3 regions of the Nitrincola nitratireducens genome follow, and region 1 is predicted to be linked to each of the others. Evidence: riboswitches for the same ligand, from Rfam matches in the RefSeq annotation. Region 1 holds a riboswitch; each other region holds the start of a gene.
What was found. Region 1 has a riboswitch for thiamine pyrophosphate ahead of thiB (thiamine ABC transporter substrate binding subunit). Riboswitches for the same ligand answer to the same signal wherever they lie in the genome.

Region 1 (2,203 bases):
AACTCTCTTAGGGTCGATGCCTTCAACGCCGAGCGTGACAATTTCTTTTTTCAATTTCACTTTTGTACGATAAAAAGGCTGTTCGTCGCTTAATGACTCTTTGTAGTCAATACCGGAAAAGGCTTCGTATTGTGCAAACCAGTCTTTCAAGGCATCAATGGCTTGGCGAGAGCTGCAACCGTGCCATTAATGCCTTCAGCCGCTAAGAGTAATGTGCCACGAATACCCTGCTGTTCAAGGGTGGCCTGTAAGGGGGCTCTTAACGCGACATGGTCTTCCAAGGTAACAAATTTATACAGTGCACAGACAACAATCTTAGACATAGCTTCCTCTAGCTCAACAGTTCTAGCCTAACTGGGCTGATCCGCATAGGAAGACGTGACGTGCAGGCTAGGGCACGACTTCCAGAATGAATCGATAAATGAATTGGTCAATATTTTAACAGCTTTGTTGCGTTTGTGCTCGACTCCATAACGCATCTAACTGCGTTAACCATTGACTCATGCGTGTCCAAGCGTTTTCGGCTGGGTAGGTTGGCAAGTACTGCATTAAATATTGGCGTTCTGATTGAGTTAATTGCAGCATGCGTTGCAGTGCAATGGCATCTATCCAGGGGTTTCCACGCGTCGCATATTCCCAATCGATTAGAATGACGTGTTCATGGCTCAACAATAAATTCCCGGGATGGATGTCCTGATGAATAAAGCACATCATCTCGTCACACCATAGACGAACCTCTGCCAAGAGTGATGCTTCAAGCGCATCCGTGTCCGCCCCATGTCCAGCTAAGTCGGCATACTGTTGAATCAAGGCTGTGTAGTTCATTTTGTGACCCTCAAAGGGGATTTGCCATAGCTCCGTGACGCTGTGCAACAGGTGTTGGCGTTGTGCAGGGCTCAGGGTTTGAGGATCAAAGGTGTGAGTGGCTTGATCGTCAAATAAAATCCCATCCTCCAGATACAAGCACACTTTGGTGCCCAGCTCCGCCCATGGATGCACTGCAAGGCAAGACGCTCAGCAATGTGAGAGCTGCCTGGTTGGTGATGAATACGCTCACGCCAGATATAGCGTTGATTACCACAGGTTAAACGCCAATGCTGATTAGCCGTACCTGCACCTATATAGTCGATGTCAGGCATTGCGTTTAACCAAGTGATTAACTCAGTTGGGAGACGAAGGATAGGTTGGTTTGTCATTGAATGCGTTGGTATACTAAGTCGAGTCTCATCGGGGTGCCAAAACTGTGCAGGTTTAATCTGTCGAGCGGTTGGCTGAGAGTATACACCCGTTGAACCTGATCCGGTTAGCACCGGCGTAGGGATTGAGCCATGCCTTGCTTTGAATGCTTGTCTTTGTCTATTGCCGGTAATCCCAACCTCCTTATTTTTTGTGGATACCGTTCGTTATGAAATCATCGTTACGATTATTGTCAGCACTGGGTTTATCCCTCTGTATCACGACTTTGTCAGCCAAAGAACTTACCGTGTATACCTATAGTTCCTTTACCAGTAGCTGGGGACCTGGGCCGCAACTTAAGACGTTATTTGAAGCGCAATGTGACTGTACACTCAACTACGTGAGCAGTGACGATGGAGTCAGTTTGTTAAATCGGCTGAGGCTTGAAGGGGCGTCAACGCGGGCGGATGTGGTCTTGGGGCTGGATGATGCGTTAATGGAGCAAACCCGTGCGCTGGGCTTGGTTCAGCCTCACCAGTTGGAGTTGTCGAACTGGCCGCTTAATCCCGACTTAGCCTGGACCGATACCGACTTCATTCCGTTCGACTATGGCTACTTTGCCTTTATCTACGATGCGCATAAAATTGAAACGCCAGTGGACTCTTTGGAAGCCTTGTTAAACAGTGATGCCAGCATTATATATCAAGATCCAAGAACCAGTACGCCAGGGCAGGGGCTGATGCTCTGGATGCAAAAGGTGTACGGTGATGATGTGCAGCAAGCTTGGCAACGCTTAGCGCGCAATACGGTCACTGTGACGAAGGGTTGGTCAGAGGCCTATGGCATGTTTCTTCAAGGTGAGGCCGATTATGTGCTGAGTTACACCACCTCTCCGGCGTATCATGTGGTTGCAGAAGAGAGTGATCAATATCAGGCGGCCTTGTTTACAGAGGGACACGTCGCGCAGATTGAATTGGCAGCGGTGACGGCCCCCAGCCAAAATGTGGAGTTGGCTCAAGCCTTTTTA
Region 2 (2,203 bases), on a different contig from region 1:
CGTACCCAGCATCAAAGGATTTGTGATGTCGACATCGTAAAATCTAGCCATGTTAGCCACCTTGCATAGGGGAAACGACTTCTAGCCGATCTCCCTCTGTCAATTGTAATTGATGACGCTGAGAACGAGGTACAAACTCTCCATTCACGGCGGTTGCAATATGCTGATCTGAAACACCTAACAAAACCAAGCACTCTGCCAAATTTGAGGCGCTTACTTCTACGTTCTCACCATTAAATAGTACATTCATCCATCAACTCCGGTTGTTTATGAGTCAATAAGTAGTCTGCGGTCATCTCGCTAAAGCAGGAGCCAATAGATAGCCATGCCGATAAAGGCCATTAATAAATAGCCTGTTGCCTCTGCGTCGTATTCTCGGAAGGTTATCTGGGAAGGCTGGACGTACATCCACGCCAATTTCAAGAACCTCAGACTCGGCAAAGGCAGGATGAAGAGCGTAAGCAGCCGATAAAAGTTCTAACATCGAACGAGCAGTAATACGAGATCGATCTGAAGATTCAATCATCGTCGCACCCAGCATATACACCCCACTCCCTCGTGGTACGATATATAGAGGCATACGCGGATGAATAAAGCGAACTGGACGACTAATATTAAGTTCAGGATTCTTTAAGATTACCATTTCACCTTTAACACCGCGCAGATCAGCTAAAGCATCCCTCGCTGCTAACCCACGACAATCGATTGTGAGTATGTCACTTAAAGGCTCCTCTTGAGTACATACAACACCCTGAGATGCTAAAGTATCGACAAGACGTGCCAGCGCAACTCTGGGGTCGAGGTGAGCTTCAGAGTCGAAATAGAGCCCCTGACGTATATGACCGGCTAAGTCGGGTTCTAACTCAGCAATAGAAAGGTGATCCACCCAGCGATGCTGGCGAGTCATACTGGCAAAACGCAATAACTCATTTTTATCACGCTTGGACGATAAAACTAACGAGCCTTTATACTCAACAGCGCCCGTAAACTTCTGCCACCAAGATGCTGCACGTGTACCCAAGCGTATGACGGGCTCTTCGGCGCTTTCACCTTCGCAGAAGGGCGCTAGCATGCCACCTGCCCACCATGAACATGCATGCGGACCTGGCGGACGATACGTGTCATGTAAGCTGACTTCAACACCGCGAGAAGATAGCTCATTTGCAACGCATAGACCTGCAACCCCTGCACCTACTACTTGTACTCTCATCATTCCCCCTAGATAGGTCAATATGAGCGATATGCAAATATTAAAATTAGCGGATTAAACGTATGGGGAATAAGCATGGGGGAATGGCAAAGCACAAGAAGATCACCGTTCCCTTCGCCGGTATTACCCGTATCAGGTTCGATGGGTTAGTTTATAAAACTTCTCAGCCTTTCACGGCACCCCAACGGATGCATTGATGATATAGAGTGGCTAGCAGAGTGTAAAGAGAGGTGGAGAGAGACAATTAGTGTGCTGCTTCCTTGCAGCGGAGCCACGATCCTGTGAGATAGACAGAGGCCTGAATCCTTCAGGCAATCACAATCCCTTGCGCTCTGTCTTGATGAGATTATCAAGATAAAGACTTAGCCTGTATATAGGAGTTCTTCCTAAAGAGTCATCAATATAAAAAATACAAGGGTGGCAGTAGCAAAGAAGCTTCATATACTCTATTGCAGTAAAGAGTCATCTATAGAAACCCACTCGTCCGCACTTGCAATTAACGAATGGGCGGTGAGCCCAGGAACACTAAACAAATAACTATAAACCTGATATCGCTCCCTAAGGGTGTGCAATAATAAATCAAAATCACCGTCTCCAGACAATAAAATTACTCGGTCGACAGCCTCTGCACAAAGCAATGCGTCTATAGTAATACCGACATCCCAGTCACCTTTGGCAGAGCCATCACCACGTTGAATATAGGGCTTGAGCTTTACATCAAATCCGATATGTCTCAGGGCATCCTGAAACTTTTGCTGCTGTGAATCTCCACGATCTATCGCGTAGGCAGTAGCAAGCACTATGTCGCCAAGTTCACTCGCTGCCTGCCAAAAAGCACGATAATTAAACTGCCGTCCAAATACTTGACGTGTGGTGTAATAAATATTTTGAACATCGACAAAAATGGCTATTCGGGTCAAAACAGATTCTCTTGATATGAATTGGAGGATCGGGACTACCTGATGATAACCCTGAACTCATCATAGATACTAT
Region 3 (2,203 bases), on a different contig from region 1:
TTAGGCGCCAAAGCCGTAGAATATCTACTGGCCGGTTATAGCGATATGATGGTCGGTGTTAATCAAGGTCAAGTCGTTGATGTTCCTCTCGATAACTTGACTCGATATCGTAAAGGCCTAGATCCTGAACTTTTGAAAATAGCTTTACAGTTACACAAGTAACTCCTTAACCTCGATGATCGGCCACAAAGGGATTATGTTTCCTTTCTGCACCCAGCGTTGACATGGGGCCATGGCCTGGAATAAACCTGATATCATCTCCAAGCACGAACAGTTTTTCCTTAATGGAGCGAATTAGATCTTGATGGTTTCCTCGCGGGAAGTCTGTTCGTCCAATCGAACCTTGAAAAATAACATCACCCACTTGCGCCAATTTCTCGTCCGCATTGTAAAAAATTACGTGACCTGGTGTGTGCCCCGGGCAGTGCAACACTTCCAGTACAACTTCGCCAAAACGTATCTGATCTCCATCATTTAACCATCGATTAGGCACGAAATTGCTTACTTTGGGAAAACCAAACATGGCAGACTGCTGATCCAATCCTTCAATCCAAAACTGATCGTCTTTGTGAGGCCCTTCAATGGGTACATTTTTTAGGATGGCCAATTCAGCCGTACCACCGGCATGGTCAATATGTGCATGAGTTAAAAGTATTTTTTCAAGAATCAGCTTCTCAGTCTCGAGTAGATTCACAATTTTATGCACATCTCCACCAGGGTCTACCACAACTGCTTTAAGCGTTTTTTCACACCACATAACCGTACAGTTTTGCTGAAAGGGAGTAACTGGAACAATTTTATATTTCATCACCGCTAACCATTCTCGCGCTCTGCTCTAAAGGTCAGATTATTGCCGATCGAGACATTGATTAAAACAGGGCTACAGCAAACAGGACAATCTTCTGTGTATTCTTGCTCGTTTTCGGAGCAATCCACAGTAAAACTAATCGACTCACTGCAATAGGGACATAAAAGATCAATCGTTTCTAACGGATTCATAGGGGACCTCGCTAATCATCGCAATCCTATTAATAGACTAGCGTATTTTTATATTTTTGCTCCATTTGCAACACACGTTTAGCGCTTGCATTCAGACTGAGAATAAGCGTAGACTAAAAATGATCATCTTGGTCGGGGTGCCCTTTGTGGGCTGAGATTACACCCGTTGAACCTGATCCGGCTTATACCGGCGTAGGAATATCGAGACATGCTTATTACAGCACCTATTGTATTCACGGCACCCCTGTCAGGCTTTTATCCTACAGGAGCGCTAGATTGACAATTCAAACATTTCCCATTGCACTCACCATTGCGGGATCAGACAGTGGCGGGGGAGCAGGCATCCAAGCAGACCTTAAAACCTTTTCAGCTTTAGGGGTCTATGGTTCATCCGTCATTACAGCCATTACTGCACAGAACACCTGTGAGGTGCGCTCTATCCATTCAGTGCCCATCGACATCATTGAAGATCAAATTCGGTGTGTGCTTGAAGACTTATCCATCGCTGCCATTAAAATAGGCATGATGGGTAATGAAGCCACCATAACGGCTATCGCACAGTGCTTGTCGAACACCACACATATTCCGATCGTTCTTGATCCTGTCATGGTCTCGAAGACTGGGAAAATGCTACTGGCATCAGACGCAACTCAAGCACTCATGCATCAACTCATACCCCAAACAACGTTAATCACTCCCAATCTACCCGAGGCCGCTGTCCTCTGCCAAAAAAGTGAAGCTCAATCACTTGATGATATGTATACGACACTGGATCAGTTAATGGGCTTAGGCTCTCAAGCCGTGTTACTGAAAGGTGGTCACCTCGCATCTTCTGATCGCTGTTTCGACCTTCTAGGCACACCATCCGGTATACATCGCTTTGAGTCTACTCGCATTAAAACGCAAAACACTCACGGAACGGGCTGTTCAATGGCATCCGCCATCACAGCCAACCTTGCAAAGGGCTTCCCTCTTGAGCAGGCCGTAGAGAGTGCTAAAAACTGGTTAACCCAGGCAATCGAGCAGGCTAACCGATTAAATGTTGGACGAGGTTTTGGGCCCGTTCATCATTTTCATAATCTCTGGTTGTAATGAGTTGCTCCAACCCAGCCATTCACGCATATACTAACAAGGATAAGGACTTTTTCTATGCTTAACCCAAATGCTCGCCTTAATCAAACAGCGCAAGTTGATACGCAGTCTG

Region 2: it holds a riboswitch for thiamine pyrophosphate, as region 1 does, so the genes downstream of both, D791_RS02480 (FAD-dependent oxidoreductase) here and thiB (thiamine ABC transporter substrate binding subunit) in region 1, are expected to answer to the same signal.
Region 3: it holds a riboswitch for thiamine pyrophosphate, as region 1 does, so the genes downstream of both, thiD (bifunctional hydroxymethylpyrimidine kinase/phosphomethylpyrimidine kinase) here and thiB (thiamine ABC transporter substrate binding subunit) in region 1, are expected to answer to the same signal.

Annotation. Positions count from the first base shown of each region.
Region 1 covers NZ_AONB01000009.1:95,582-97,784, reverse strand. Annotated here, with positions in the region: partial or broken gene trhO (oxygen-dependent tRNA uridine(34) hydroxylase TrhO) at 1-323, opposite strand, end outside; gene D791_RS09670 (phosphotransferase family protein) at 439-825, opposite strand; gene D791_RS20030 (hypothetical protein) at 897-1,196, opposite strand; TPP riboswitch at 1,219-1,338, shown strand; gene thiB (thiamine ABC transporter substrate binding subunit) at 1,406-2,203, shown strand, end outside.
Region 2 covers NZ_AONB01000002.1:204-2,406, reverse strand. Annotated here, with positions in the region: gene D791_RS02490 (thiazole synthase) at 1-51, opposite strand, end outside; gene thiS (sulfur carrier protein ThiS) at 53-250, opposite strand; gene D791_RS02480 (FAD-dependent oxidoreductase) at 293-1,210, opposite strand; TPP riboswitch at 1,303-1,404, opposite strand; gene D791_RS02475 (NYN domain-containing protein) at 1,657-2,130, opposite strand.
Region 3 covers NZ_AONB01000028.1:40,472-42,674, reverse strand. Annotated here, with positions in the region: gene pfkA (6-phosphofructokinase) at 1-162, shown strand, start outside; gene D791_RS17465 (MBL fold metallo-hydrolase) at 167-808, opposite strand; gene D791_RS17460 (CPXCG motif-containing cysteine-rich protein) at 814-999, opposite strand; TPP riboswitch at 1,123-1,216, shown strand; gene thiD (bifunctional hydroxymethylpyrimidine kinase/phosphomethylpyrimidine kinase) at 1,276-2,091, shown strand; gene thiC (phosphomethylpyrimidine synthase ThiC) at 2,149-2,203, shown strand, end outside.